4 regions of the Janthinobacterium sp. GW821-FHT03C10 genome follow, and region 1 is predicted to be linked to each of the others. Evidence: predicted binding sites of a transcription regulator. Region 1 holds the regulator's gene; each other region holds the start of a gene.
The links. Region 1 encodes FNR, which switches genes on or off when oxygen is low (the NO sensors DNR and NnrR bind a similar motif). Its sites were predicted from a motif close to TTGATNNNNATCAA; they were not measured.
Positions count from the first base shown of each region.

Region 1 (7,762 bases):
AAGATCGTGAAGCAATTCGCGGTCGCTACTGTGGTATGGGGCATCATCGGCATGCTGGTTGGCGTTATCATCGCCGCTCAGCTGGCCTGGCCTGCCCTGAACCTCGACATACCATGGCTGACATACGGGCGTCTGCGTCCGCTGCACACGAATGCGGTGATTTTCGCCTTCGGCATCTGCGGCCTGTTCGCCACCTCGTACTACGTGGTGCAACGCACCTGCCAGGTGCGCCTGTTTTCCGACAAGCTGGCCGCCTTCACCTTCTGGGGCTGGCAAGCCGTGATCCTGTGCGCGGTCGTCAGCCTGCCCATGGGCCTGACCCGCGGCAAGGAATACGCCGAGCTGGAATGGCCTATCGCCATCCTCATCGCCGTCGTCTGGATCGCCTACGCCATCGTCTTCTTCGGCACCCTGATCAAGCGCAAGGTCAAGCACATCTACGTGGCCAACTGGTTCTTCGGCGCCTACATCCTGGCCGTGACGATCTTGCACGTGGTCAATGGCGCCGTCATGCCTGCCTCGTTCACCAAGTCGTATTCCGCGTATGCGGGCGTGCAGGACGCCATGATCCAGTGGTGGTACGGCCATAACGCGGTGGGCTTCATCCTGACCGCCGGCTACCTGGGCATGGTCTACTACTTCATCCCGAAACAGGCCGAGCGCCCCGTGTACTCGTACCGTTTGTCGATCGTCCACTTCTGGGCGCTGATCTTCACCTACATGTGGGCGGGCCCGCATCACCTGCACTACACGGCCTTGCCTGACTGGACGCAATCGATCGGCATGGTCTTCTCGCTGGTCCTGCTGGCACCAAGCTGGGGCGGCATGATCAACGGCATCATGACCCTGTCGGGCGCCTGGCACAAGCTGCGCACCGACCCGATCCTGAAATTCATGATCGTCTCGCTGTCGTTCTACGGCATCGCCACCTTCGAAGGTCCGATGATGTCGATCAAGACCATCAACTCGCTGTCGCACTACACCGACTGGACCGTTGCCCACGTGCATGCGGGCGCCCTGGGCTGGGTGGGCTTCATCACCATGGGTTCGATCTACTACCTGCTGCCGCGCCTGGCGGGCCGCACGCAGATGCACAGCACGCGCCTGGTCGACGTGCACTTCTGGGTAGCCACCATCGGCATCGTGCTGTACATCGCGGCAATGTGGATCGCCGGCGTGATGCAAGGCCTGATGTGGCGCGCGGTCAATCCGGACGGCACCCTGACCTACACCTTTGTCGAGAGCGTGAAAGCGACGTATCCGTACTACGTGGTGCGCGTGGCCGGTGGCCTGCTGTACCTGTCGGGTATGTGCATCATGGGCTACAACACCTGGATGACCTTGCGCGGCAGCAAACTCCCCGTCGCCCGCATTCCGGAACTGAACGCGGCGCACGCCTGATAGGAGCAAAAGCAAATGAAATTTTCACATGCATGGATTGAGAGAAACCCCTGGCTGCTGATCGCCCTGGTCACGGTGGTGATCAGCATCGGCGGCGCCGTCGAGATCGTTCCCCTGTTCTTCCAGAAGAGCACGACGGAGCCCGTCGCCGGCCTGAAGCCGTATTCGCCGCTGCGCCTGGCGGGCCGCGACATCTACGTGCGCGAAGGCTGCTACAACTGCCATTCGCAGATGGTGCGTCCGCTGCGCGCGGAAACGGAACGCTATGGCCACTATTCGGTCGCCGGCGAGTTCGTCTACGACCGTCCGTTCCAGTGGGGTTCCAAGCGCACGGGTCCCGACCTGGCCCGCGTGGGCGCCCGCTACAGCGACGAATGGCACCGCACGCACTTGAACAACCCGCGCGACGTGGTGCCCGAGTCGAACATGCCGGCCTACCCCTGGCTGGCGAAGACCAAGCTGGTGCCTGACGACATCATGCCGAAGATGCGCGCCCTGCAACGCCTGGGCCAGCCGTACAGCGATGCGGAAATCGCCGCCGGCCCCGCGCAGCTGCAGGACAAGACGGAAGAAGACGCCCTGGTCGCCTATCTGCAAGGCCTCGGTACATTAATCAAAACAAGGAATTAGCATGGCAATCGAAAACCTGTTTGACAGCGCCAGCAGCGTCATGACGGTGGTTTCCTTTACGACGTTCGTGGGCATCCTGTGGTGGACGTTCAGCCGCAGCAACAGCGACTTCGACGCGGCGGCGCGCCTGCCGTTCGCCGACGACGCGCTCGACTATCCGGCCGAGGCCGAAATGAACCTGGCGAAGGAGCGCAACCATGGCTGACTTTACCAATGGCTTCTGGAATATCTATGTCATCGTGCTGTCCCTGCTGGGCATCATCGGCTGCGGCGTGCTGCTGTACTCCCAGTCGAAAGTGAAAGTGGCCGCCGGCGCCCCCGCCGACGGCACCACGGGCCACGTGTGGGACGAGGACTTGAAGGAACTCAATACGCCGATGCCGCGCTGGTGGATGTGGCTGTTCTACATCACCATCGTCTTCGCGCTGGCCTACCTGTTCCTGTATCCGGGCCTGGGCAACTACGCCGGCAGCCTGGGCTGGAAATCGACGGGCCAGTACGAGGAAGAGCTGAAGAAGGCGGAAGCCGACTACGGTCCCCTGTTCAACAAGTACCTGAGCCAGGACTTGAAGACGGTGGCGGCCGATCCGCAGGCGCAAGCCATCGGCCAGCGTTTGTTCCTGACCTACTGCGCGCAATGCCACGGTTCGGATGCGCGCGGCAACAAGGGCTTCCCCAACCTGACGGACAAGGACTGGCTGTATGGCGGCGAACCCGACATCATCAAGACCACCATCATGCACGGCCGCAATGGGCAGATGCCGCCGATGGGCGCCGCGCTGGGCTCCGAAAAGGATGTCGAGAACGTGGCCCATTACGTGCTGAGCCTGTCCGGTTCCACCTCGGACCCCGTCAAGTCCGTGTTGGGCAAGGCCAAGTTTGGCGCCTGCATGGCCTGTCACGGCGCCGATGCGAAGGGCAACCAGATGCTCGGTGCGCCTAACCTGACGGACAAGGTGTGGCTGTACGGCGGCAGCGCCGATACCATCATGGAAACCGTGCGCAAGGGACGCAGCAACACCATGCCGGCCTTCAGCGATTTCCTCGGCGAATCCAAGGTACACGTGCTGTCGGCGTATGTCTGGAGCCTGTCGAATCCCCAGACGCCCGTGAAATGATGTAATGGAACCTCAAGTCATCAAGATGTATGCGGCCCGCGAGCAAATCTACCCTCGCGAGGCCAAAGGACGCTACGCTACCTGGCGATGGGTATGCGTATGGCTTACCCAGCTCGCGTTCTACGGCTTGCCGTGGTTGACCTGGAATGGCAGGCAAGCCCTGCTGTTCGATTTGACCACGCGCAAGTTCTACATTTTCGGCGTCGTGCTGTGGCCCCAGGATTTCATCTATCTGGCGGCCCTGCTGATCATCTGTGCGTATTTGTTGTTCCTCGTCACGGCCATTGCCGGGCGGGTATGGTGCGGCTTTTCTTGCCCGCAAACGGTATACACGGAAATCTTCCTGTGGGTCGAACGCCGCATCGAGGGCACGCGCAGCGCGCGCATGGCCCTCGACAGGCAGGGTCCCTCCGTGCGCAAGGCATTCAAGAAGACGGCCAAGCACCTGGTCTGGGGCGCCATCGCCCTGTGGACGGGCTTTACCTTTGTCGGCTACTTCACGCCGATCAAGGAACTGGCGCGCGAGGTGACCACCCTCAATTTCGGTCCCTGGGAATGGTTCTGGGTCTTGTTCTACAGCCTGGCAACCTACGGCAACGCAGGCTGGCTGCGCGAGCAGGTGTGCAAATACATGTGCCCCTACGCGCGCTTCCAGAGCGCCATGTTCGACCAGGACACGCTGATCATCACCTACGATGCCAAGCGCGGCGAACCACGCGGCGCCATGAGCAAGAAGGCTGGCAACAACGACAAGCTGGGCGACTGCATCGACTGCACCCTGTGCGTGCAGGTGTGTCCGACCGGCATCGATATCCGCAACGGCCTGCAGTATGAATGCATCGGCTGCGCCGCCTGCGTCGATGCCTGCAATACCGTGATGGACAAGGTCGAACGGCCGCGTGGCCTGATACGCTACAGCACCGACCATGCGATGGAAAACAACTTCAATTCGAAGCAGATCCGCCAGCGCGCCATGCGCCCGCGCGTGCTGATCTACACTTCCATCCTGGCCCTGATCATCATCGCCGTGTGTACTTCGCTGGCCCTGCGCACGCCGCTGAAAATGGACGTGATCCGCGACCGCGGTTCGATGGGACGCGAAGTGGAAGACGGCATGATCGAAAACGTCTACCGCCTGCAGATCATGAACACCTCCGAGCAAAGCCAGCATTTCAAAATCAGCGCATCCGGCTTGCCGGGCCTGACCTTGCTGACACGCGAGGAAGTGACGTTGCAGCCGACGGAAACGCTGGGCTGGCCGATCCGCCTGCGCGTGCCGCACGGCGTCGGCGAGAAGGGTTCGAACAAGATTGCAATCGAATTGCACTCGCTGGACGACCCGTCGCTGCACGTGCGCGAAAGCGCGGTCTTCATCGTGCCGCGCTAATGCAGGAAGGCCGGTCCCCGCATGGGGGCCGGCCATTTACACAGGAGAAATAGCATGTCCGACAGTCTGAAACTGCAAGCCCCCGTTGCCCCGTGGTACAAGCACCGCTGGCCATGGCTGCTGATGATCGGTCCCGGCCTGTCCGTGGTCGTCGGCAGCTTCATGGGTTATATCGCGTTTACACAACCCGATGCGCTGGTGGTGGGCGACTATTACAAGCAGGGCAAGGCCATCAACCAGGATTTGAAGCGCGACACGATCGCCAGCGACCTGGCCATGGATACGACCCTGGCGTATGACGTCGCCGCAGCGCGCCTGAGCGGTTCCGTGCACAGCTTCGGCAAGGCGTACCAGAGGCCTTTGCTGCTGCACCTGGCGCATGCGACCCTGCCGGAAAAGGATATCAAGCTGCTGGTGCAGCCCGATGCGGCCGGCAATTTTTCCGTGGCGCTGCCGATGCTCGAACGCAGCCGCTGGCAGGTGCTGGTGGAAAATGACAAGCGCGAGTGGCGCCTGTCCGGTATCTGGACCTGGCCGCTACAACGCAGCATCGCGCTGCACGCGGATGAAGAGCTATAACGTACAGCGCCGGGAAAAAACCGTAGCGAGCGGCAGTGATTTGTGGCTGAGAAGCGCAGCTGTGCTAGAGCACAGCGAGCATCGCAGGCCGCAAAGCGCGACGCGCAGTAGGTTTTGACGGTGCTGTTATTTGCAGACGTCCGTGCCGGCCGTAATGGCCTTCAATTTCGCCGGCTGCAGGATCTCGATCTCTCGGTTGGAGACGCGCAGCCAGCCTTCCTTCTTGAATTTCGACAATAAACGGCTGACGCTTTCGATGGTCAGGCCCAGGTAGTTGCCGATTTCCTCGCGCGACATGCGCAACTGGAATTTACTGCTCGAATAGCCGCGCGCTTCATAGCGCGACGCCAGGTTGACGATGAAGGCGGCAAAGCGCTGCGTCGCCTGCATATTGCCCAGCAACAGCATCACGCTTTGCTCGCGCGTGATTTCCTGGCTCATCATGCGGTGGAAATGGCGCAGCAGGGTCGGCATGTTGCCCAGCAATTGTTCCAGGCTGGAAAACGGGATTTCACACACTTCGCTGTCTTCCAGGGCCACCGCATTACAGTGGTGGCGGTCGGCGCTGATGGCGTCCATGCCCAGCAGTTCGCCAGCCATCTGGAAACCCGTCACCTGCTCTTCGCCGCCCGGATTGATCTGGTAGGTCTTGAAGTGGCCCAGGCGGATCGCGTACAGGTTCTGGAACGAGTCGCCGATGCGGAACAGCGAGGCGCCGCGCACGATCTTGCGGCGGCGGCCGATGATCTGGTCCAGCCTGTCCATGTCGCCCACATCGAGGCCCATCGGCAGGCACAATTGATGCATGCTGCAGGTCGAGCATCGCGCACGCAACGCTTCCACGGTCACTGTGGGCAAGGTTGGAGTGAGTAGCGCTTCAGTCATGTCGGTACCTTTTAGAAAATGCAACAACAAGTTTACTGCATACAGGGTTGCCGTGTGCCAATTTCACCGCAATTTCACCGAATAAACGACGTCCCGCCTTTAATTATATGGCAACATCGTCAAAAGCCCATGCGGAGAGGGCAATTTGCGTGGCGGCGCTTGCCAAGCTGGGGTATTGATAGGAAAATTCCTGACAGCATTATTTGCCGCCTGTGCCGCCCGGTACTGAAAAGGAAATCATGAAGCCTCTCGGCATCAAAGCAAAAGTCGCGCTGGCCACCAGCCTGACCTCGATCGCCATGATCGCGCTGGTCACCATGATCCAGGTGCAGCACATGCGCGACGATTTCACCCGGGTACTGCTGAGCCAGCAGTCGTCCCTGATCAGCCGCACCGCCGCCGAGCTCGACGACAAGCTGGGGATGCTGCTGCAGATCGTCACCCTGACGGCCCGGCAGCAGCCGCCGGAACTGATCGCCCAGCCCGCCCAGTTGCGCGAATACTATTCGCGCCGCTCGATGCTGGTGCTGTTCGACGACGTGCTGGTGCTCGACGCGCACGGCGCCGTCGTGGCCGACATGCCGGAAGTGGCGGGGCGCGCCGGCATCAACGTCGCCGAGCGCGAGTATTTCCAGACCGTGCTGCGCACGCGCCAGCCCATGATCACCGAGCCGATGCTGGGCAAATCGAGCGGCATGCCCATCGTGCAGATGGTGGCGCCCGTGCTGGCCGCCGACGGCCAGGTGGCCGGCGTGGTGATCGGCGTGCTGCGCCTGTACAAGGACAACCTGCTGGGGCGTTTGCGCTCGGAAAAGATCGGCAAGAGCGGCTATTACTTCATCCTCACGCGCGGCGCCGTGCCGCGCTACGTGCTGCACCCCGATACCAGCCGTTTGCTGCAGCCGCGCCTGCCGAACGCCAACCTGACGACCACTCAGCTGCTGAAGGACGATGGCGAAGGCAGCATGGTCAGCACCAACAGCCGCGGCATCACGGCCGTCAACAGCTTCAAGCGCCTGAAATCGGTGAACTGGCTGCTGGCCGCCTCGCTGCCCCTCGACGACGCCTTCGAACCGTTCGACGGCGTGCTGTACCGGCTGGTGCTGTGGAGCATCCTCGCCTCGCTGCTGGCCGCAGCCGTGCTGGGCTGGGTCACCGTACGCCTGCTGTCGCCCCTGGTGCGCCTGCGCGACACCCTGCAGGCGCTGCGCACCAGCGGCAGCCGTTTCACCCCCGTTCCCGTGCAGCAGCGCGACGAGATCGGCGAGCTGACGGAAGCCTTCAACGGCCTGATGAGCGAACGCGACCGGCTGCAGCAGGAACTCGAATCGCGCGCGGCGGAGCTGGAACAGGAGCGCGACCGGGCCGAGGCGGCCAACCGCGCGAAGAGCGATTTCGTGGCCAACATGAGCCATGAAATCCGCACGCCCCTCAATGCCGTGCTGGGCATGGTGTATTTGCTGGGCAATACCAAGCTCGATACGGAACAGCGCAAGTATCTGACCATGGTGCGCGTGGCGGGCCAGTCGCTGCTGGGCATCCTCAACGACGTGCTCGATTATTCGAAGATCGAGGCGCGCCGCATGGAATTGTCGCCCGTCGAATTCGACCTCGACGAGGTCATGAACACGCTGGCCACGACGATGACCATGAATGCGGGCGAAAAGGAGCTGGAACTGGCGATTGCCGTCGAGCCCGATGTGCCGCGCCGCCTCGTGGGCGACGCCCAGCGGCTGCAGCAAATCCTCGTCAACCTGGCCGG
Region 1 covers NZ_JBWKUN010000005.1:64,596-72,357, forward strand. Annotated here, with positions in the region: gene ccoN (cytochrome-c oxidase, cbb3-type subunit I) at 1-1,401, shown strand, start outside; gene ccoO (cytochrome-c oxidase, cbb3-type subunit II) at 1,417-2,031, shown strand; gene AC07VH_RS17390 (cbb3-type cytochrome oxidase subunit 3) at 2,033-2,236, shown strand; gene ccoP (cytochrome-c oxidase, cbb3-type subunit III) at 2,229-3,149, shown strand; gene ccoG (cytochrome c oxidase accessory protein CcoG) at 3,154-4,536, shown strand; gene AC07VH_RS17405 (FixH family protein) at 4,591-5,115, shown strand; gene fnr (fumarate/nitrate reduction transcriptional regulator Fnr) at 5,242-6,000, opposite strand; gene AC07VH_RS17415 (response regulator) at 6,240-7,762, shown strand, end outside.

Region 2 (7,762 bases), on a different contig from region 1:
GACATCATCGCGCGCCAGCTGAGTTCGGTTCACAACTGAGCCTGATGTAGCAACACACGACCGACGGCCCGGCTCATCCCGGGCCGTCGGCGTTTCTGCGCATGCTTTATGCGCGCACGATGGACACGCCGCCGTCGGCCAGCAGCGCCGTGCCGGTGGTGAAGCTCGAGGCATCGGAGGCCAGGTACAGCGCCGAGCGGGCGATCTCGTCCGGCGTGGCCAGGCGTTTTAACGCATGCAATCCCGCCACGAAGGCCTGCGCTTCGGGCGTGGCGGCCACCGCGCGTCCCATGGGCGTATCGGTGCCGCCCGGCAGCAGGGCATTCACGCGGATACCCGCCGTGCCATACTCGGCCGCCAGGGCCTTCGTCAAACCGATCACGCCCGCCTTGCTGGCCGCATACGCCGCCATGCCGGACATGCCCAGCGTATGGCCGACAAAGGTCGAGGTAAAAATCAGCGAGCCGCCGCCGCGCGCCGCCATGGCGGGCAGCTGGTATTTGGCCGCCAGGAAGGCACTGGTCAGATTGGTATCGACCGCCGCCCGCCAGTCTTCCAGGGCAAGCTCGGGCGTGGGTCCCATGGGCCCCAGGGTGCCCGCATTATTGAAGGCGATATCGAGGCCGCCAAAGCGTTGCAGCGCCAGCGCCACGGCCGCTTGCGCGCACGCCGCGTCGGCCACATCGCCGGCACAGGCCACGGCTTGCGCGCCGCCGTCCGCCAGCTGCGCCACCAGCGCATCGAGTTCCTTCCGCCGCCGCGCCACCAGCACCAGCCGCGCGCCATGGCGCGCAAACAGCCGCGCCGCCGCATGGCCGATGCCCGAGCTGGCGCCCGTGATGATGGCGACCTTGTTTTCCAGTTGCAACATTTGCTTCCCCTTCAAGTGGTTGAAAGGGAAAAGATAGGCCGGCAAGCCCGGCGCGGCACTCCGCTTCTTGCGCTGGAATCGGCATCGTCACAGATTCTGCAGGCTTGGGCAAAACGCCCGCCAAGCATAAAACTTGCCAGATTGTGACAAATCAGTGATAATGCGTCTCGCGTTGCCGGGATGGCGGAATAGGTAGACGCACGGGACTCAAAATCCCGCGCTGGAAACAGCGTGCCGGTTCGATTCCGGCTCCCGGCACCACAGAACACTTTAGTTGTACCTGATCAAACCCGCCCATCGCCAGATGCTGCGGGTTTTTTTATGGCGTTTATGTAAACGCCCTTGCCGCGCCCGGTTTGTCGTTCAGTTCGTCGCAGGCCGCGGCACGCGCAAGCCGATCTCCATCCCGCTATCCAAACGGCCGCACGCCAAACAGCACGCCGTGCAGCCAGAACGCCAGCAGCAGCCACAGCGCACAGCCCGCGGCTATGGCGATCAGGGTGCCTTGCATGGTGCCGTCCTGGTAGGCGACGCCGGCCGCGCGGTCGCGCTGCACGGCGGCATACAGATCCGCCGACGACCAGGCGAGGAAGCCGCCGAACAGCAGCACATCGGCCACGTTGCCGTTGGCCAGCAGGTGCGCGACGGCCCAGAGTTGCGTGCCGAGCAGCATGGGATGGTGCACCAGGGTCTTGATGCGGTTGCGCGGCACATTGGCCGCTGCCAGCAAAATCAGCGAGAACAGCATCAGCAGGCCGCTGGCGTGGCGCACGCCCATGGGCGGCGTCCACAGCAGCTGCGGCTGCTGGCGCGCCAGGGCGTAGCCCCAGATGATCAGGCCCAGGCCGGCAAACGCCACGAGCGAGTACAGCCCCTTCCAGCGCTTTTCGCCCAGGCGCGCCAGCTGGGCGCTGCGCCAGCCGTCGGCGACGATGCGCACCGAGTGCGCACCCAGGAACAGCAGCAAACCGAGTATCAGCACCGTCATCGTCTTCTCCCCCAGTCAATACCCGCTATCGAGCATACGCGACGCCATGGCCAATGCCGTCCGCGCAGATCAACGTTCTTCGCGATAGTAATCGCAGCCTTCGAACGTGGTGCGCAGCGCCTGCTGCAGCTGGGCGTAGCGCTCGGGCGTCAAGTTGAAACGCACGTCGATCTGGCCGTCGTCATCCATCTGCATGGCCGCCTCGGCATCCATCTGCACGGACAGGCGGTTCGGATGCAGGATCACGGCGTGCATGTGGCCATACCAGGCAAATTCCTGGCCGCCGTATTCGATGTACGGTTCGTCCATGCCCAGCGCCACGTCCTGCTCATCGTATTCGTCGGCGCGCTGCAGCATCAGGTAGACGGGCTCGCCTTTGCCGGCTGGCGCGGCCAGGGTGGTGATCAGGGCGTCGTCTTCATGGATGACGGACAACTCGGTGGCGGTAAATCCTGCGGACATGGCGTGCTTTCAACAAATAATTGGATGACGCCACCATAGCGCAAAAGCGCCGCGCACGACATAGGGCGCGGCGAATAAAGCGTGCCGCCCCCGGCCGCGCTCGCCGCCTATAATGGCCATTCCATCCATATTGCACAGGAGACCGTCTTGACCGCCGCATCGCCCTACACCACCCGCCTGGCCATCCCTTCCATCGCCACCTACCAGCAGCTGCGCGTCGCCGCCGGGCTGAGCGCAAAAACCGCGGAGGCGGCGGCCAAGGGTTTGCCGAACTCCCTGTTTGCCGTGCAAGTGCTGCAGGGCGACGAAGTGGTGGGCATGGGCCGCATCATCGGCGATGGCGGCTGCTTCTTCCAGGTGGTCGATATCGCCGTGCTGCCGGCCCATCAGGGCAAAGGCCTGGGCAAGCTGATCATGCGCGAAATCAGCCAGTTCATCGACAGCGACGTGCCGGAAAGCGCGTACGTCAGCCTGATCGCCGATGGCCAGGCGCAAGACCTGTACGCGCAGTTCGGTTTCAAGCATACGGCGCCCGCCTCCGTCGGCATGGCGCTGAAGCGCTAGGCGCCCGATGCCGGCCTGGCTGCTGGGTAGCATGGCGCTGGCGCTGCTGTTGAACGCTGCCGGCTGGCGCGCCGAGCGCGCGCGGCAGCGGCGCGGGCGCGCGACACGCTGGCCGTGGCTGGCGGCCATCGCCGCGTCCGTCATCGTGCCCCTGGCGTGGCTGCCCGGCGTGCTGAAGGCCATGCCGGCGCAGCAGGCTCAGCTGAAACTGGGCTGGTTTGTCTTATCGAGCGGCATGCTGTTGCTGTTGGCGCTGCGCAGCGTCTGGCTGCTGTCGCACCAGCGGCGCTGGCAGAAAACATCGCTGCTGGGCACGCCCGTGTACTTGAGCGGCGGCATCGGCCCCTGCGTGGCGGGGCTGCTGCGGCCCCGCATCGTGATGCCCGTCTGGCTGCAACTGATTCCGCCCCCGCAACAGGCGCTGCTGCTGGCGCATGCACAATGCCGGCTGGCCGCGCGCGACCCGCAGTTGCTGGCCCTGGCCTACGCCTTGATCCTGATCATGCCGTGGAACCTGCCCCTGTGGTGGCAGCTGCACCGGCTGCGCTTTGCCATCGAGGTCGATTGCGACGCGCGCATGCTGGCGCACGGCCACGCGCTGCGCGACTACGCCACCGTCCTGCTCCGGCACGGCCAGTACTATTCGGGCTTGACGGGCGCCTCGCCCATCGTGCTGAACGACCCGCTGGCACTGCGCCGGCGGCGCCGGATCATGGCCAGAATTACCCGGGACCGGGCGGCGAACTTGCTATAGTAGCGGCAACGCCGCGCGGCATGCCCGCGCCCCTGGCTCCCCCCTTAGAAATCAGAGAGATACCATGCTTTACCTGCTCGCCATCGTGATCGTCATCGCCCTGCTGTACTACGTCTTCAGCGGCCGCACGCCCGTGAAACCGCTGCACAAGCCGCTCCTCTCGGTGCGCCAGTACGTGCCGGCGATTCCCGCGGGCGCGCCCGCGCACCACTGGAGCGACGAGGGGCGCTTCGCGTCGGAAGTGGAAAACGAAGCGATGTACCAGCCCGCCATCGCCAGGCTGGCCGGCGAGCACGGTCCCGGCAACGCGGAAGAAAAATGCCTGGCCCTGCTCGTCTGCGACGATGCCAACCCGTTCCAGGACAAGGCCATCGCCGTCTTCATCGACGGCCAGCTGGTGGGCTACCTGTCGCACAACGACGCCCTGCGCCTGCGCCGCAACCTGGGCCGCATGGACCTGGCGGGCCAGCTGACCTCGTGCGACGCCGTCATCCGCGGCGGCGGCCTGTGGAACGGCAAGCGCCTGTCGTACGCCGTCTGGCTGGACTTGCAGCCGTACAACTAATGATCGCTATACCGCGCGCGCCAGCCTGACGGCGCGCGTGGCGATAAAGCTGGGCAAGTATTTTTCAATTTCAAAGCGCGGGTGGGGATGCATTTCCTCGTGGTAACCGGCCAGCACGAAACCCGCCGCCAGCTGGCCGCCGATCTGGCTGTCCAGGCCGTGGCCGAAGACCAGCGCCTCGCCCTTCTCCATGCGCGCCGCCAGCGCATCGGCATCCATATCCTCCACATCCGAATACGGCAGCACGAAACGGGGGCGTATCAAACCCTGCTGTGCCCATTGCGGATCGCGGTCGCCGATGAATACGGCCGGATTGAAGAAACTGCTCAGCAGCACGCCGCCATCGGCCAGCACGCGCGCGCATTCGCGCCACACGGGGGCGATATCGGGCACGTACTGGTTCGACACGGGGTGGATGATGACATCGAAGCTGGCGTCGGCAAAGCGGGCCAGGTCGCGCATGTCGCCCTGGACGGTGGCCAGTTGCAAGCCGTCGCGTTCGGCCACCATGCGGTCTTGCGCCAGTTGCTGTTCAGACAGGTCGAAGACGGTGACGTGCGCGCCGGCGGCAGCCAGCACGGGCGCCTGCTGCCCGCCGGCGCCGGCCAGGCACAGGATGCGCTTGCCGCGCACCTCGCCCAGCCAGCCGGCCGGCAAGGGACCGGGCGTCAGATGGATTTGCCACTGCCCGGCACGGGCCGCGGCGATGGTGGCGCTGTCGACGGGCTGCGACCACGGGCTGTTCCGTGCAGCCTGGGCATCCCAGGCTTGCTGATTGTGCCGCAAGAAGTTGTTACCTAAAGGCATCCTCATCCTTTCAGAAAAAAACAGGACATGAATGTAGCATGACTCCAGGCAAGGCGCCGCACTGCGCGTGCTGGCTAAAAAGAATACGAGAGAGCATGAAAGTCCGAGAAGTGAACTCCCGCCACGGCCAGCGTTGTTGCGTCACACAAGGAAGTGCCGGACAGATGGCGCCGGCGCCGATGCAGACCACTGGAAGGGCAAGGAGTTCGATGCCATTATCGCCTGCAGGGGGCCAGGCATTTTGATGCACATCAAACAGCTCGCAATCTCCTGGCTATCGCCTTGCGAAAGGTCCTCGCCCGTGTTTTTTTGACCCAGGTCAAGCCCCGCATAAGAAAACCGCCCGCCGGCACGGCAATGCTGGACTTGCCCGTGTTGCCGTTCTAGCCTTGTTGCCATCCTGACTAGCGAATGACACCATGGCCTACAAATCCATCCTCGTCCACGCCGACCTGTCGCGCCATGCGCCGCAACGCATCGCCATCGCGGCGCGGCTGGCACACGCGCACCAGGCGCACCTGATCGGTGCCGCCATGACGGGCGTGTCGCGCTTTACCCTGGAAAACAACCGCGGCATGCGCGGCGGCGCCGTGGCGGCGCAGATCAATGCCCTGCACGGGCAGGCGGAACAGGCGCTGGCCCAGTTTGAAACGCTGGCGCGTCAGGCCGGCGCCGTCTCGCTCGAGCGGCGCCTGATCGAAGACGACGAAGATGGCGGCATGGCCGTCAGCGCCCGCTACAGCGACTTGACGGTGCTCAGCCAGCACGACGACAGCGAAGCGCTGCCGGGCGCCATGGGCGACCTGGTGCCGTACGTGATGCTGAACGCGGCCCGCCCCGTGCTGATCGTGCCGCGCAGCGGCCAATTCGCGCAACTGGACAATACCGTCGTGGTGGCCTGGGATGGCAGCATGGAAGCGACGCGCACCATCGGCCACGCCCTGCCCCTGCTGCGCGCGGCGCGCCTGGTGGTGCTGGCCCTGCTGCACCCGCCCGCCGGCCACGCACAGCCGGCCCGCCATCCGGGCGCAGACATCGCCGCCTACCTGAGCCGCCATGGCGTGCCCGTCGAGGTGCGCCCCGCCGTCACCACGGGCGACGTCGGCGCAGCGCTGCTGGCCATGGCCGCCGAAGTGCATGCGAACCTGCTCGTGATGGGCGGCTACGGCCACGCGCGCTTCCGCGAAATCCTGCTGGGCGGCGTGACGGAAACCGTGCTGCGCCAGATGAGCTTGCCCGTGCTGATGGCGCACTGAGGTCCCGCGCGCCACGTTCTGTTGCACAATGGCTATACTTGCCTGATTTTCCATCTCAAGGCAATGTAGATGAAGCAACAACTGATCAATTGGGGCAGCGCCCTGGCGCCGTTCGGCAGCGACCTGCTGTGGACGGTCCTGCCGTGGATGCTGCTGTATGGCATGCTCGGCTTTGTGCTGGCGCTCGGCATCTGCCATCAGCTGGCCAGAAAATGCCTGCTGGTGCGCCGTCCGCCCGCCTGGCATGTGGCCGCCAAGCTCAGCTATGTGTTGATCCTGCTCGCGTTGCTGCTCCTCGGCGGCGGGTTTGGCGCCGTGCACAGCGTGCACCGCGTCGTCAACCAGGCCCTCGAGCGCGACCTGCAGCCGGTGGTCGAAGCGCAGATGCCGGCGCTGCGCGTCTACCTGGAACGGCAGGCCAGGCTGATCGCCCCGGGCCAGCCGGTCAGCATGCGCAGCCTGCTCGAGCCCTTCGTGCAAGACATGTATTACCGGCCCACGTCAGACGGTTACTGGGAACGCAGCAAGGCGCGCTGGATCAATGAATTCATCCTGCGCCGCGGCAGCGTGCTGCTGACGCAGGTGCTGCAGGAACAGCTGATCGCCAGGGCCGGCGTGCTGGGCGACGCGCTCAAGGGCGCCGGCTTCCGTGGCCAGGCGACGGGCGAACTGGCCAGCCTGGGCACCGACCTGGCCGTGCGCCTGACCACCGACGTGGCGCGCCAGGCCGACTTCAGCAAACTCGACAAATCGGTGCCGATGATCTTCATCGACGCCATCCAACGCCAGGCCGGCGCGTATTTCAATTCGCTCAAGATCACGCTGGGCCTGTTCGCGCTGGCGGCGCTGCTGCTGGTGTGGGGCGAGATCATGCTGTACCGCCACTATTACCTGCGCCGCCAGCCGGCCGCCACGGCCCTGCCCGTGCCGCCCATGTAAAAAAGCCGCGCCCCCTTGCGGATGGCGCGGCTTTCAAGCAACAGCTAAAACCTTAGGCTTTGCGCTGTGCCACGGCGTCGACGACGCACAAGGCCGTCATGTTGACGATGCGGCGCACGGTGGCCGATGGCGTCAGGATGTGCACGGGCTTGGCGCAGCCGAGCAGGATCGGGCCGACGGCGATGCCGTTGCCGGCCGCCGTTTTCACCAGGTTGTAGGCGATGTTGGCCGACTCGATGTTCGGCATGACGAGCAGGTTGGCGTCGTTCTTCAGTGCCGAATTCGGCATGAGTTTTTGACGCAGCTTGCTGTCGAGGGCCGTATCGCCGTGCATTTCGCCGTCGATTTCCAGTTCCGGCGCGCGTTCCTTGATGATGGCCAGCGCGGCGCGCATCTTTTGCGCCGAGGCGCTGTCGCTGGAACCGAAGTTCGAGTGCGACAGCAGGGCCGCGCGCGGCGACAAACCAAAACGGGTCATCTCTTCGGCGGCCATGATGGTGATCTCGGCCAATTGCTCGGCGTCCGGGTTTTCATTGACGTGCGTGTCGACCATCAC
Region 2 covers NZ_JBWKUN010000001.1:1,484,345-1,492,106, forward strand. Annotated here, with positions in the region: gene AC07VH_RS06310 (enoyl ACP reductase FabMG family protein) at 1-39, shown strand, start outside; gene AC07VH_RS06315 (SDR family oxidoreductase) at 107-871, opposite strand; tRNA gene AC07VH_RS06320 (tRNA-Leu) at 1,046-1,132, shown strand; gene AC07VH_RS06325 (NnrU family protein) at 1,281-1,859, opposite strand; gene AC07VH_RS06330 (Imm10 family immunity protein) at 1,929-2,321, opposite strand; gene AC07VH_RS06335 (GNAT family N-acetyltransferase) at 2,469-2,885, shown strand; gene AC07VH_RS06340 (M56 family metallopeptidase) at 2,893-3,639, shown strand; gene AC07VH_RS06345 (hypothetical protein) at 3,704-4,204, shown strand; gene AC07VH_RS06350 (class I SAM-dependent methyltransferase) at 4,211-5,011, opposite strand; gene AC07VH_RS06355 (universal stress protein) at 5,431-6,267, shown strand; gene AC07VH_RS06360 (hypothetical protein) at 6,337-7,206, shown strand; gene AC07VH_RS06365 (NADP-dependent malic enzyme) at 7,259-7,762, opposite strand, start outside.
Region 2: the regulator FNR is predicted to act here: its motif matches at 5,253-5,266, upstream of AC07VH_RS06355 (universal stress protein).

Region 3 (7,762 bases), on a different contig from region 1:
TTAAAATCCTTGGTTTTTGCCATAACGACAGTGCGCCGCCAAGACAGCGCACGCAAACGAGACGAGGCACCGCCATGAAAATTGATGAAAAAATGGAAGTAGCAGGCAGCGATCCGGCGGAGCGTTTCAGTGAAGGGCCGCGCCTGCTGGCAGACATCGGCGGCACCAATGCCCGCTTCGTGCTGGAAACGCGCCAGGGCCACCTGGAAGCGGTCGCCGTGCTGCCCTGCGACGACTACGCATCGCTGCTCGACGCCATCACCGCGTATATGGATAGCAGCGAGGCGCGCGCCGCCGGTTCGGCGCGCGTGCGCCATGCGGCCATCGCCATCGCCAATCCCATCGACGACGACAATATCCGCATGATGAACCATCACTGGTTCTTCTCGATCGAGGCCATGCGCGCCGCGCTGGGCCTCGACACCTTGCTGGTGGTGAACGACTTCACGGCGCTGGCCATGGCCCTGCCCTACCTGCGGCCCGACCAGCGCCAGCAGATCGGCGGCGGCATGGCGCGCGCCGACAGCGTCATCGGCCTGCTCGGTTCGGGCACGGGCCTGGGCGTATCGGGCATGATCCCCGCCGAAGACCGCTGGATCGCGCTGGGCAGCGAAGGGGGCCACGTCAGCTTCGCCCCCTGCGACCAGCGCGAGATGGACGTGCTGTCCTTCGCCTGGCGCGAGCTGTCGCACGTCTCGGCCGAACGCCTCGCCTCCGGACGGGGGCTGGAACTGATCTACCGCGCCCTGTCCGACCGGGCTGGCCGGCATGACGTCCCGCCGCTGCTGGCGGCCGACATCACCAGCCGCGCCCTGAACAATGAATGCGACGTGTGCCTGGAAGCGGTGGACTGCTTCTGCGCCATCCTCGGTTCCATCGCCGGCAACGTGGCCATGACCCTGGGCGCGCTGGGCGGCATCTATATAGGCGGCGGCATCGTGCCGCGCCTGGGACCTTTGTTCGAACGGTCGCAGTTCCGCGCCCGCTTCGAGCAAAAGGGCCGCCTGAACGAATACTTGGCGCAGATCCCCACGTTTCTGATCACGGCCGAACTGCCCACTTTCCTGGGCATCGCCGCCATCCTGGCGCAAAAGCTCAAGCGCGCCCATACCGGCGCGCCCGTGCTCGAATCCGTGCGCCAGGCGCGCGGCCGCATGAGCCCATCGGAATGCAAGGTGGCCGACTGGGTGCTGAAGGAGCCGAACGCCATGCTGACCCTGCCGATCGCCGAAATCGCCCAGCGGGTCGGCGTCAGCCAGCCGACCGTGATGCGCTTTTGCCGCTCGATCGGCGTGCAGGGCCTGGCCGATTTCAAGCTGAAGCTGGCCTCCGGCCTGACGGGCGGCGCCATCACGGTGGCCCACTGCCACGTGGAGATTTCGGACTCCGACGCGGAACTGGCGCGCAAGGTGCTGGGCAATAACGCCTCGGCCGCGCTGGCCCTGCGCGACATGCTCGACGTGAAGGCGCTGACGGCGGCCATCGAGCTGCTGCGCGGCGCGCAGCGCGTGGAATTGCTGGCCGTGGGCAGCGCCCGCGTGGTGGCCGACGACATGCAGCACAAGCTGCTCAACCTGGGCATCGTCAGCAGCTTCTTTGCCGACCCGCAGGCGCAGGAAATGAGCGCCGCCATGCTGAAACCGGGCGACGTGGCGCTGGTCATTTCCCGCTCCGGCGCCCTGCCCGACCTGCTGCGCACCGTCAAGGTGGCGCAGGGCTGCGGCGCGCGCGTGCTGGCGATCACGGCCAGCGGTTCGCCGCTGGCCAAGCTGGCCGACGTGCTGCTGACCCTGAACCATCCGGAAGGCAACCTCAATTTCGTGCCCATGATCGTACGCCTGCTGCAGCTGATGATGCTCGATATCCTGTCGGTGGGACTGGCGCGGCGCGACACGGCGCAGCGCACCAGCGCCGCCGAACTGGAAGAAGGCCAACTGCACGGCATGCGCATCAGCGGCAAGCTGAAATTCGGTGGCCACCTCGAATAAGGCGGCGCCCGCCGCCCCCGCCCCCGATACGGCCAGCGGCGCCACCGTGCACGACGTGGCGCGCCTGGCCGGCGTCTCGGCCATGACGGTGTCGCGCGTCATCAACGGGCGCGCCAGCGTCAGCACGGCCACGCGCGACAAGGTCGAGGCGGCGATCGCCAGCCTGCGCTACCAGCCCAACCTGGCGGCTCGCGCCGCCCGCACGGGCACCCTGCGCATCGGCCTCTTGTACAGCAACCCCAGCGCGGCCTTCCTCAGCGAATTTTTAGTTGGCGCCATGGACCAATGCCGCCAGGGCGGCGGCCAGCTGCTGCTCGAACGCTGCGAAGACCTGGACAGCCAGCGGGCCGGCATCGATTGCCTGGTGGCGGCCGGGGTGGACGGCATCCTGGTGCCGCCGCCGCTGTGCGATTCGCCCGCGGTGCTGGCGCAGCTCAATACCATGGGCATCCCCGCCATCGCCGTGGCCACGGCGCGCCCGTCGGCCGATGTGTCGGCCGTGCGCATCGACGACTACGAAGGCGCGCTGGCCATGACGCGCCATCTGCTCGCGCTGGGTCACCGCGACATCGGCTTCATCGAGGGCGATCCGGCGCACACGCCCGCCCTGCTGCGCCGCCAGGCCTTCGAGGACGCCATGCGGGAAGCGGGCTTGCAGGTGCCGCCGCACAGGGTGGCGCAAGGCTATTTTACGTATCGTTCGGGGCTGGACGCGGCGCGCCGGCTGCTGGCGCAAGCACCGCACCCCAGCGCCATCTTCGCCAGCAACGACGACATGGCCGCCGCCACCCTGGCCGTGGCGCACGGCATGGGCTTGCAGGTGCCGGCGCAACTGAGCGTGTGCGGCTTCGATGACACGCCCGTCGCCACCACCGTCTGGCCCGAGCTGAGCACCATCCACCAGCCCATCGCCGACATGGCGCGCGCCGCCGTCAGTCTCGTCATCGACGAGATACGCCAGCGCCGCGCGGGGGAGACGGCGCCCGCCACGCACCACCTGATGGCATTTACCTTGATGGAACGGGCGTCGACGGGACCAGCGCGCTAATCACACGCCGCCAGGCAGGCTCAGGCCTGCATTGCGGGCAGATGCATTCCCGCCTTGCGCGCCGCGATCTGGCCGCCCATGGCCAGCAGGTCGAGTTGCGCCTCGCGCGCACGCGGAAAAATCTCGTCCTCCTCTTCCTGTACGTGCTGCTCGATTTGCCTGGACAAGACCTTGACCTTGGCGTCGTACAAGTCTTCGCCGGGCGCCATGGCGACGATTTGCGCGATCAATTCCTTGGCCGAGGCGTGTTCGACGGTGGCTTCATTGATCAAGTCTTCGTTCGAACGGCTGGCGTCGCGCACGGCAGGGTAGAAGATTTCCTCTTCCGCCATCGTATGCTTGCTCAATTCCTCGCAGATTTTCAGCGCCAGCTTGCGTTTGCTGGCAAGCGACCTGTCGCTGAGTCCCTCATACTGTTCGAACAAGTCCTTCACCGTCTGATGATCTTGCGTCAGCAGTTCGATCGCATCCATGTCTTGCATTCCGACATTTCGCCGGGAAACGGAAGCTGCCTGATGGGATTGCGTAGCCATGATGTGGTCTCCAGGTGTGCAATGAAGTCCCCATTCTAGACGGGGCCATGCGGCGTCCATGTAGGACGATTGCCAACGTCAAGGTAGGCCTGGCGGGAAGGTCAACGCGTTTCGATGCAGATCAAGCTGACCATGATAAATTTTTGCATTGCGCAAAAAGTATGCGTGGCGCGCCTGCCTGTCCGGCGCGCCACGCCGTGCGACTTAACGCAGCTGCGTGCGCCGCGCCAGCGATTCCACCAGTTCCACCGAGGGCGGCGAGCCGCCGGCCGCCAGGCAGGCGCCCGCCCCGGCCGCGACGGCGAAGCGCAAGTGCTGGCCGCCATCCGCATCGGGCCGGTACATCAGGCTGTACAGCAAGCCGCCGATGCTGGCGTCGCCCGCGCCCACCGAGTCGACCACCTCGATGGCGGGCGGCGCCGCCTGCCATGTCTGTTCGCCCCGGTACAGCGCCGCGCCCTGCGATCCGCGCGTATACAAATACGTGGCGTGCGGATTCCAGCCGCGCAGCACGGCAAACGCGCCATCGATGTCATCGTGGCGGAACAGGCCCGCCAGGTCTTCGTCCGACACCTTGATCACGTCGGCCAGCTCCGTCATGCGGCGCAGGGTGGCGTCGTAGCGTTCATCCATCATGATGCGGAAGTTCGGGTCATAGCTGATCTTCACGCCGGCCGCCTTGAGTTCCTGCGCCAGCGCCACCAGCTTGCCCGCCAGCGGTTCGCGCGCCAGGCTGATGCCGCCGAAATGCACCCATTGCGCGCCCTGCATCCAGCCGGCGGGCAACTGCGCCGCGTCGAAATGCAGGTCGGCGCTGTCGTCGCCGATGAAGTAATACGTGGGCGGATGCAGTTCATGCACGATGGCCAGCAGCGGCGACTTCGCGCGGCGCTGCAAAAAACGCATGTCCAGGCCCGCCGCGTCGGTCGCTTGCGCCAGCGCGTCGCCGAAGACGTCGAGGCTGACGGCGCCCGCAAAGGCGCTGGGCACGCCCAGGCGCGCCATCACGCGGGCCACGTTCCAGGTCGAGCCGCCCACCTGGCTGCTCCACGCGTCCGCGCCCGTGCGGAGCATGTCCGTCAGCGCTTCGCCGGCCGAAACGAATTGTGGAAACTCGCGCGTGACGGCGGCGCTCATGCGGCACCGCCGATCACGTTCAGCACTTCATAGCAGGCGCCCATCGTGTGGTAATCGGTCTTGCCGGCAGGGCTTTTCTCCTTGCTGATTTTCTGGTTTTCCGGCGTCAGGATGCGGTACCAGGCGCCGTGTGCATGGTCGACGAAGTGCTTCCAGCTGTAATCCCATATCTTGTCGTAGCTTTGCCAGTAGGCGTCGTCGCCCGTGCGCGCGGCCAGCACGGCGGCGGCGGCGAAGCTTTCCGCCTGCACCCAGAAGTATTTGTCGCCATCGCAAATCTCATTCTGCGGGCCGAAACCGTAGTGGATGCCGCCATGCGTGCCATCCCAGGCCTTGGCCAGCGCCGTGTCGTACAGTTCGCGCGCACGGGGCAGCAGCCACTCCGATGGGCCGGCCATGAACCTGGCGTGGCGCTCCATGATCAGCAGCAGCTTGGCCCATTCCGTGAAGTGACCGGGCTGGTAGCCCCACGGACGGAAGATATTGCTCTTGTCGTGCAGGTTGTAATCCCAGTCGATAGCCCAGTCGGGCGTGTAGTGTTCCCAGATCATGCCGTTGGCCAGACCCGCCTGGCGCACCGTGATGTTGTGCGCCAGGGTTTCGGCGCGGTGCAGATATCTCGCCTCGCCCGTCGCCTCGAACGCGGCCAGCATGGCTTCGCACGCATGCATGTTCGCGTTCTGGCCACGGTAACCGTCCAGGGTGGACCAGTCGGCGCTGGCCACGTCCGCGTACAGGCCGTGTTCGGGCAGCCAGAAGCGCTGCTCCATCAGTGCGAACGTTTCGTCCAGGTAGGCGTGCGCTTCCGTCACCCCCGCCTGCAGGGCGTGCGCATACGCGAGCAGCACGAAGGCCAGGCCGTAGCAGTGGTTGGCGCCGTCTTCCACCGTCTTGACGCCGTCTTTCCACGACAGTTGCCAGGCGTAGCCCCCCGTGGCCGGGTCGCGGTGCACGTCGCGCAAAAATGCCACGCCATGGCGCAGCGCCGCCTGGTAATCGTCGCCGCCGAAATGACGATACGCCATGGCGTAATTGAAGATGAAGCGCGTGCTGCTGACCAGGTGGCGCGTGGCAGCGTCGTAGACGGTGCCGTCGTCGAGGAAGAAGTGATAGAAGCCGCCGCTCGCATCGATGGCGCGCGGGTGGTAGAAGTGCATCGTGTGCTGGATGTGCTTTTCAAGCATTGCCCTGGAGCGGAAATCGGGATTCATGGGTCTCTCATGATATTGTTATCGATAACAATGATGATAGCATGCCGTTTCCGCCCCGTCTCGTCCACCTAGGGAGTCTTGGCCGGCTTGCGCTTTTCACGCCACAGCGCCGCCTGCGCGGGATCGGCCGTCTGCCCCAGCTCGCCCTGATCGTACACCTTGACCAGCCGCTCGATGGCTTCCGCGTCACCCTGCTTCGCCGCCAGCAGATACAGCGCGAAGGGCTGGGGCGCCGGCCCTTGCCGCGTGGGACCGCCGCGGCCCTGCTCCAGCAGGCGCGCAAAACCCGTCTGGCCCGGCGGGCTTTTGGCGATGGCCGCCATTTCATACCAGCCTAGCGCCGCCTCGTCGCTCTGCGGCACGCCCTGCCCCACTTCATACGAATAGGCGACATTGTTCAAGCCGGACGGATCGAGCGCCTTGGCCGCCCGCATGTACCAGCCGAACGCTTCCCTGCGCTGCGCGTCATCGTGCGCCGTCATCATCAGCCGGTAGCCGATTTCATTGTAGGCGGGGATGAAGCCGTTTTCGGCATAGAACTTCAGCCAGTGCAGCGCGTGCGCCTGTTCTTCCGGGCTGCTGTGGATGTTTTCAAAGTGCTGGGCCACCATGAAGTTGGCCAGTTCCACGCCTTGCGCGGCGCCCTTGCGCGACCAGTATTCGCCCAGCTTGCGGTCGACGGCCATGCCCTGGCCCAGCGTATAGGCCACGCCCAGGAATGCCTGCGCCGGGCCATAGCCGCCTTCGGCCGATTTCCGCATCCACGCCAGGCCGGCGTCGCGGTCGCGCGGCGTCCCCTCGCCCTCGTGCAGCATCTGCGCCAGCTCCAGCTGGGCGGCCGCATCGCCCTTTTCCGCGGCGCGGCGCGTCTTGTCGTAGGCGGCGACCTTGTCCGGCGACAGGTCGGCCGGGCGGTCGATCACCGCCTGCACCCTCGCGCGCATGTCGTCGAGGCCCTTGGTGTCGAATTCGGCCAGCGCCGGATGCTGGCGCGGTTCCTTGGAGGACGCGGGCTGCGCCAGCACGGGCTGCGCCAGCGCCAGGGTCAATAACAATACGATGGTCTTCATTTCTTCTCGCTTTCCGCCAGCCTGGCGCGCCATTCGGCGGCGTCTTCGGCATTCGCCGCCTGTCCCAGTTCGCCCTTGACATACACGTCGAGCATGCGCCGCATGGCGGGCAAGTCGCCGCTCCATCCCGCCCGCTCGTACCAGACCAGGGCCAGCTTGTCCGACTGTGCCACGCCCAGGCCCAGCTCGTGCGCGCGGGCCAGGTTGCGCATGCCGGCAGGGTCCTTTTCACGCGCCGCCCTGTCATACCAGTGGAAGGCCTCGCCGCGCTCCTGCTCATCGGCGGCTGCGCGCATCAGGTGTTCACCGAGCGCGTTATAGGCAGGAATAAAGTGTTCTTCGAGCGCGGCCTTCTTCAGCCAGGCGATGGCCAGCGCCTGCTCTTCGGCAGGGCTGCCGCCATCGATGAATTCCAGCGCCAGGATGGTTTGCGCCAGTGCATCGCCCTGCGCCACGCCCTTGCGCAGCCAGTATTCTCCCTGCACGCGGTCGATCGGCACCTTGCCGCCCACCGTGTAGGCCAGGCCCAGGGCCGATTGCGCCGGCGCATAGCCGCCTTCGGCCGACTTGCGCACCCAGGCCATCGAGTGCGCCGTGTCTTGCGGCGTGCCGACGCCCAGCTGCAGCATGCGCGCCAGTTCCAGCTGCGCCTCCACGTCGCCCGTTTCAGCCATACGCCGGGTCTCGGCAAACTCGGCGATGCTTTCCGGACTATGACTGGCCGCATCGGCCCGTGCCTTGATGGCGATCAGCTGCAGATCGAGCAATGTGGGCG
Region 3 covers NZ_JBWKUN010000003.1:421,837-429,598, reverse strand. Annotated here, with positions in the region: gene AC07VH_RS13135 (glucokinase) at 75-1,988, shown strand; gene AC07VH_RS13130 (LacI family DNA-binding transcriptional regulator) at 1,972-3,036, shown strand; gene AC07VH_RS13125 (hemerythrin domain-containing protein) at 3,057-3,509, opposite strand; gene AC07VH_RS13120 (carbohydrate kinase family protein) at 3,774-4,706, opposite strand; gene AC07VH_RS13115 (AGE family epimerase/isomerase) at 4,703-5,917, opposite strand; gene AC07VH_RS13110 (tetratricopeptide repeat protein) at 5,986-6,987, opposite strand; gene AC07VH_RS13105 (tetratricopeptide repeat protein) at 6,984-7,762, opposite strand, start outside.
Region 3: the regulator FNR is predicted to act here: its motif matches at 3,681-3,694, upstream of AC07VH_RS13125 (hemerythrin domain-containing protein).

Region 4 (7,762 bases), on a different contig from region 1:
GGCACGACGACCATTTCCGCATCGCGCTGCTGGAAGCGGAACGTCAGCAATTCATCGGTCTGGTCGCGCAGCAAGGCCACCAGGTGCGCCAGGCTGCGCACGCGCACGCCATTGACGGAATCGACGACCGAGAAGAAACGGGTGCTGTAGCCATTCATCAGCTTGTGCGGGAAGAACGGCGCGGCGATCACCACCAGCTCTTCGCGCTCGCTGTCGGGCGCATCGCCGCGCCGCGTGGCCAGCGGATTGCCGGCAAACGCCATGCCGCCCAGCATTGCCGGGTTGCCATTCGGCGCCGCCATGAATTCCGTGGTGGCGCGCGAAAACACCATCGGGCCGAAGATGAAATACGACGGATAACTGCCCTGCAGACCGCTGATGAGCATCGGGTGCGCCGCCGAGACGGGCACCTTGATTTTCAGGGGCGCACCCTGGCGCACCACCGTCAATGGCAATTGCCCGTCTTTCGCCAACTGCTGCACCCGGTACTGGAAGCGCACGCGGCTGTTGGCATTCAGCTTGACCATGCCCTGGTTATCGACCGGAAAATCGCCGATGTGCGTGATGACATCCCACTCCTTGAGCGGATAGGCGGCATCCTTGCTGGCCGGCGTCATCACGACGGCGCCCTCGACACCCTTGGCCAGTTTCAAATACGTGCGCAGCGCGGGATTTTCCAGCGTTTGCGTCACATCGCGCATGGCCGGCTTGCCCTTGGGCGCGCCGCCTTCCTGGTCGCGCAGGAACAGCTCGATTTCCTCGTTGGGGATGATGTAGCCGATGTTTTGCGCATTGAGCATGCCGGCAAAGGCCAGGCCGATCATCTTGTCACCGGCAATCACGGGGCCGCCGCTATTGCCCGGGTTGATGGCCGCATCGATCTGGATGCGCAGGCCGGAGACGGGGAAACTGTAACGCACGAATTCGATGCGCGAGACGATGCCCTTGGTGATCGACAGCGAGGTGCCGCCCGTCGGATAGCCATACGCCAGCACGGCATCGCGCACGTCCGGCAAGACGTTCGCGCGCGGCACCGCCTTGTGGCTGGCGAAAAAACTGTCGTCGTCGATCTTCAGCAAGGCCAGGTCCATGCCGCGCGAGATGGCCAGCACGGTCGCCGGTATCTTGTCGCCGGCGCCATTCGCCTGGATCTGCACCTGGCTGGCATAGCCGACCACGTGCGCATTGGTGAGGATGCGGCGGCCTTCGATGACGACGCCGGAGCCCGTCACTTCCTGCGGCGCGGCCTTGCTCCAGGGTTTATACGGGTCCGGCCCGCGCAGGGTGGAAAACACCTTGACGACGGAATTTTCCAGTGCAGAAGCGCTGGCGTTCGCCGTAGCGGCGGTCTCGGCGGCAAGCGCGCGCAGCGTCATCAAGGGGGAAAAAGAAAGGGCCAGCGCCAGGAAGGCGCGGCCCATCAGGGTGATGCACGGACGAGTTTTCATTGAGCTTTTTGGCAATGGAAGGGAAGCAAAATTATATATTGAATAATTGCAACTTCATTACACTTTGTCCATCTTTGCCCGAAGAACTATTCTAATCGGGCAAAGGCGTGACGCCCAAGGCCGGCACGGCCGTCTGCGCGCCATTCATCACCATGGCCAGGAAGGTGTAATAGCCATTGATGCCCATCAAGTCCACCACGCCGTGCTCGCCGAACAGCGCCAGCGTCCGTGCATACGTGGCATCGCTGACGCGCTTGTTCTGCTGCAGCTCGATGCAGAAGTCATGCACGGCTTGCTCGTCTTCCTTCAGGGCAAGCGGTATGCGCCGCGCGGCGATGGCGTCCACGGCCGCTTGCGCGATACCGTTCTGCACGGCCAGCGGCGCGTGGATGGCCCACTCGACTTGCTGGTCCCACTGGCGCGCCGTCACCAGGATCGCCAGCTCCGACAGGCGCGTGCCGATGGCGCTGCGGTAGCGCAAATACTCTCCCATGCGCTGCGCCGTTTCCATCAGCTCGGGACTGCGGATCAGCGGCACGAAGGGGCCGTACAGGGCCCCGCGCGGGCCGTCGATGATGGCTTGCGCGGCAGCGCGCTGCTGCGGGTCCAGCCGGTCCAGCGGCAGCGCGGGCAAACGGTCGATATTGCTACCGGCCATCAGGCCGTCCAGGCGACGACGTCCTGCTGCTGCTCGCCCAGGCCGGCGATGCCCAGACGCAGGCTGTCGCCTTTTTTGAGGAAGCGCTGCGGCTTGCGGCCCTGGCCCACGCCCGGCGGCGTGCCCGTGGCGATGACGTCGCCCGGTTCCAGGGTCATGAATTGCGACAGGTAGCTGATGATCTGCGCGACAGTAAAAATCATGGTTTGCGTATTGCCCGTCTGCATGCGCTTGCCGTTGACTTCCAGGTACAGGTCCAGATCCTGCTCATCGATGACTTCATCGCGCGTCACCAGCCACGGGCCGACAGGACCGAAGGTGTCGCAGCCCTTGCCTTTATCCCACTGGCCGCCCCGTTCCAGCTGGAACGAGCGCTCGGAAATGTCGTTGACGACGCAGTAACCGGCCACGTATTTCAGCGCGTCTTCTTCGCTCACGTATTGCGCGCGCGTGCCGATGATCACGCCCAGCTCCACTTCCCAGTCCGTCTTTTTCGAGCCTTTCGGCAGCACGACATTGTCGTCCGGGCCGTTCAGGCAAGTGATTGCCTTCATGAAGACGATCGGCTCGGCCGGGATCGGCATGCCCGATTCGGCCGCGTGGTCCGCGTAGTTCAGGCCGATGCCGATGAACTTGCCGACCTTGGCCAGCGGCACGCCGAAGCGCGGGTTGCCGCGCACGAGGGGCAAGGTCTTTTCGTCGAGCTTGGCCAGCTTGCGCAGGGCCTTGTCGGACAGTTGTGCGCCGTCAATATCGGCAATCACGCCGGACAGGTCGCGCAGTTTGCCTTCTTCATCGATCAGGCCCGGTTTTTCCTTGCCTGGACGTCCATAACGAACGAGTTTCATAGTCTTCCTTGGAGTTGATCATTGCCGCTGTGCAGGCTGGCATTTTACCGGATGGCCCGGCACGCCTGTAGCGGTTGATGAAAAACATCGCAAGTCCCGGCAGTTGCAAGGCCGCCAGCACGCCAAACGCCACCTGATACGCCTGCGGCGGGTACTGCTGCAAGCTGTTCAGGGGCCAGCAGCCGAGGATCAGGCCAAAGCCCGCCTGCACCAGGAAGGCGCCCGTAAAAATGAGCAGATTCAAACAGGTGGCCGCCCTGCCCGTCAAGCTGGCCGGCATGCTTTGCGCGACGATCGCGTATTCGAGGCCCGTCACCGTGCCCAGCAAGGTAAACAGCACGGACAGCAAAGGCAGGCCGGGCACGACATTGCAGGCCATCGCCACTTGCACGGCGACAAACAGGACGATGCCGGCGGCCGCCACCTGCATGGGTGCGATACCGCGCCGCCCTGCCCATTCCGTCAGCATGCCCATGCCGATGGCGCCGAAGATGACGGCCGCCATGCCCAGGTACAGCAGATACGCCACGCTGTCATCGGACAAGCCGCCCACGTCGGCCAGCCAGCGCCCCACCCACAAGCCCTGCACGCCAAAGAACACCGTGTGCGGCAGCAGGATCAGCGCGATGGTGCGGCGAAAGCCGGGATCGCGGTACACGCTCCAGACGCTGACCTTGCTCGCCTTGTGCATGCCTGCGGCACGCGCGGGCATGGCCGGCGACAGCAGGCGGATCAGCAAGCCGATGGCCAGCGCCGCCAGCGCCAGGCCCAGGAACACGCCGCGCCAGTCCGTGTAATGCAGGGCCAGCTTGACGGGCATGGTGGCCGTGGCCGCGCCCAGGCCGCCCACGGCGATCAGGTAACCGTGCACGGACGGCAGGCGCGCCGGCGCGATGGCGCACGAGATCGCTTTCACGGCGGCCATGAAACAGCCGCCCAGCCCCGCCCCCATCAGGGCACGCGCCCACATCAGCTCGGCAAAGCTGTGGCCCCGGCTGAACAGCCACACGCCCAGGGCCGCCAGCGCCAGCAGCCACAGTTGCACCGTGCGGGGGCCGTAGCGGTCGAGCGCCATGCCGACTGGTAATTGCACCAGCGCAAAGGCGAGGAAAAAGGCGCTGGTCAGCAGGCCCAGCTGCGCTGGCGTCAGGGCGATGGCGTCCAGCAATTCCGCCGTCAGCACGGCATTCACGCCGCGCAGCAGGCACGACAGGTAATGCCCAAGCGCAAACGGCAGGAATACGAGACAAAACACGGCCAGACCGGAGCGGGCAGGCGCACCGGCGGCAGGCATGCTCAGGCAGCCTGCGCCAGGCGGATGATTTTATGCGGCAACTGCGGCACAGGGTCATCCATCTCGAAGAAGAATTTATCGTGGCCAAAAGCAGGCTTCAAATCGTCCATCCACGTCGCTTCCGCATCGAACTTCGCATAAAACGGCCGGCGCACCCAGTCCGGGTTGCGCGCCTGCAAAAATTGCAGGGCAAACAGTTTTTCGCCATTGATGGTGACGACGCCGTCGATGACGATCTTGCCGGGAAAGGCGCTCATGGACGGTCCCCGCACCGTGCGCGACAGGCCCGACACCATCTGGTAGGCAGCCTGGAAAATCTCGTGCGCCTTCGCCAGCGGCAACTCGAAATAGCCGCGCGGGCCCGTGTCGCGTTCGACAAACAGGTAATACGGAATCGCTCCCAGGCGCGTACCCGTCTGCCACAGCTCGGCCCAGCTTGCCGGATCTTCGTTGATATGGCGGATCAGCGGCCCCTGCATGCGCAAGGTGGCGCCCGTGGACACGATGCGTTTCACGGCTTGCTGCGCGATGTCCTGGCGCAGCTCGACGGCATGGCTGTAATGGCCCATCACGGCCAGGTTCTTGCCCGCCTTGACGATGCGCTCAAACAGGCGCATCAAGTCATCCGCGTCGCGGTCCGAGACAAAGCGCTGCGGCCAATACGCCACCGCCTTGGTGCCGATGCGGATGTTCTGGATATGTTCCAGGCCCGGCGCCAGCAGCGGCTCCAGGTAGGCGGCCAGTTGCCGCGTGTTCATGATCATCGGATCGCCGCCCGTGATCAGCACGTCCGTCACTTCCGGATGCAGTTTCAGGTAGGCGGCCAGCTCATGCGACTCGCGCGCATCGAACTTCATGTCGTCCATGCCGACGAACTGGGGCCAGCGAAAACAGAAAGTGCAATACGCGTGGCAGGTCTGGCCCGCGCTGGGAAAAAACAGCACCGTTTGCGCATACTTATGCTGCAGGCCGCGCACGGGCGCATCGTTGACCCTCGGCACGTTATGCGTCATTTGTCCGGCAGGATGGGGATTCATTCCCAGGCGCAAGCCATGCACATAGGCGTCGATGGCCGCCTTGTCGCGCCGCACCAGCACCAGGTCGCGCAGGTGCGCATACTGCTCTGGCGGCAGCATGTCGCGGTGGGGAAAGACGAGGCGGTAGATGGGATCGTCAGGGATATTGTTCCAGTCGATCAACTGATCGAGCACATATTCATTGGTGCGAAACGGCAAGACGTGCGAGACCACTTGCACGGCTTCGCGCTGCTCTTCCGGCAGCCATTCCCACTGCCGCGCCTGTTGAATGGTTTGCCGCGTATATGGCTTGAACTTGGGTGAAAACGGCTCGGTAATGAGTGCGGACACGATCGGCTCCTTGCCTGTAAATAGCGACAACTTTCATGAAGTCGGCCGTATAGCGGCCAATTTCAGCCTCTTCCTCCCCCATGCCAGTCCACCTCGGCATGCTATGAAAGTCATCATAGTTCTTGCCACTCGGAATTAAATTGCTACATATCAACAAGCCTCTCGATACGTTGCACGCTGCCTACAAGCAACACCTTAGTTTGTTCCATCGCAATTTGACGGCACCGTCGGCGACGTAAATTACGACCTGGCAACACATCCCTCGATATCACAAGGAGCTTTCATGAAACGCATATTCACGGGTAGCCTGCTGTGCCTGGCATTTGCAGGCGGCAGCGTCAACGCCGCGCTCGAACCAACGGAGAAAGACGCCATCGCCATGGCCGAACGGGGCGCCGCCTTCATGAAGGCGCATGGCAAGGAAGAAATGATGAAGAAAATCACGGCGAAAGATCCCGACTTCGTGCAGGGTTCGCTGTATGTGGACATGCGCGACATCAAGACCGGCATCGTGCTGGCCCACCCCATCAATCCTTCCATCGTGGGCAAGGACTTGACGGATGTGCCGGATGCGAACGGCAAGAAATATCGGCGTGAAATCATCGAGCTGGCGCAAAAGCAGGGCAAGGGCTGGGTCGATTATCAGTACAAGAATCCCACCAGCGGCAAGATCGAGCCGAAGACCACGTACATTCTGCGCGTCAACGATGTGGTGCTGGAAGCGGGCATCTACAAAAAATAGGGCAGGGGCGGCGCGCGCGCGCAGCGCGCCGCCTGCGCGTTGAACAGCCATAGCCAGGAGTCAAGCATGCTCAATCAATTACGCATCGGACCAAAATTGTTGCTGGCGCCCACCCTGGTCTTGCTGCTGCTGATACTCAGCTCGACCGGCGCCTGGTATGGCATGGTACGGCAAAATGCCTCGCTGGAAAACATGGTGCTGGTACGCATCGCGCATTTGAAAGCGGCCGCCGACGTCGTCGGCGACGCCAAGCATGTGCATGGCAATATGTACCAGTTGCTGTCGTGGACGAATGGCAGCTTCGCCAAGGCTCGCCTCGATGCGCTAGAGCAACAGATCAAGGCGCGCCACGCAGCCATCGGCGCCCAGCTGGCCACCTTGCGTTCCACGGCCACGGGCGCCGAGCGCACCCTGGTCGATGCGGCCATCGCGGCCCTGGCCGGCTATCGCAAGGCCGTGCTGGAAACCATGGAAATGGCGCAGATGGACCAGTCGATCGCCACCAATTCCATGCTCAAGGCGGAAACCCAATTCGTCCAGTTCAATACGCAGCTGGCGCAGCTGTCGGCCCTGGAAACAAAGCTCAGCAGCCAGGCCCATGCGACGGCCAGCGCCGAGTTCCGTAGCCTGGGCTGGAGCCTGCTGCTGACCGTCCTGCTGTCCATCCTCGTCTCCATCGTGGTGACCATGCTGGTACGCCGCGCCATGCTGGTGGAAATCCGCGGCATTGCCGACGCCGTGCAAGACCTGGCGGCAGGCAAGCTGATGGCCGGCGCCCCCAAGCCGGGCAATGACGAAATCGCCGCCACCTCGCGCGTGCTGGACCAGACCATCGCCCACCTGAACCAGACCTTGCGCACCATCATGGGCGCCGTGCAATCGATCGACACGGCCTCGCGCGAAATAGCCACCGGCAATCTGGACTTGTCGGCGCGCACGGAAATGCAAGCCAGTTCGCTGGAAGAAACGTCGAGCGCCATGGAAACCTTGACGGAAGCCGTCAACAACAATGCGGACAACGCCCAGCTGGCCTGCGAGCTGGCGGGGCAAGCGTCCACCCTGGCCGTGCAAGGGGGCACGTCGATGCAGCAGGCGGTGGCGACGATGGCGACGATACGGGCCAATTCGCGCCAGATCGTGGATATTATCGGCGTGATCGACGGTATTTCCTTCCAAACCAATATCCTTGCGCTGAACGCCGCGGTGGAGGCGGCGCGCGCGGGCGAACAAGGCCGCGGCTTTGCCGTCGTGGCGTCGGAAGTGCGCACCCTGGCGCAGCGCTCGGCGCAGGCGGCCAAGGAAATCAAGACCCTGATCGCCACCTCCGTCACCACCATCGACGGCGGCAGCGTGGCCGTGCAGCAGGCGGGCGACAGCATGGGCGCCATCGTGGCCTCGGTGCAGC
Region 4 covers NZ_JBWKUN010000001.1:1,435,223-1,442,984, forward strand. Annotated here, with positions in the region: gene AC07VH_RS06085 (S1C family serine protease) at 1-1,448, opposite strand, end outside; gene AC07VH_RS06090 (carboxymuconolactone decarboxylase family protein) at 1,540-2,106, opposite strand; gene AC07VH_RS06095 (fumarylacetoacetate hydrolase family protein) at 2,106-2,954, opposite strand; gene AC07VH_RS06100 (MFS transporter) at 2,899-4,248, opposite strand; gene AC07VH_RS06105 (KamA family radical SAM protein) at 4,251-5,615, opposite strand; gene AC07VH_RS06110 (cache domain-containing protein) at 5,899-6,357, shown strand; gene AC07VH_RS06115 (methyl-accepting chemotaxis protein) at 6,424-7,762, shown strand, end outside.
Region 4: the regulator FNR is predicted to act here: its motif matches at 5,756-5,769, upstream of AC07VH_RS06105 (KamA family radical SAM protein).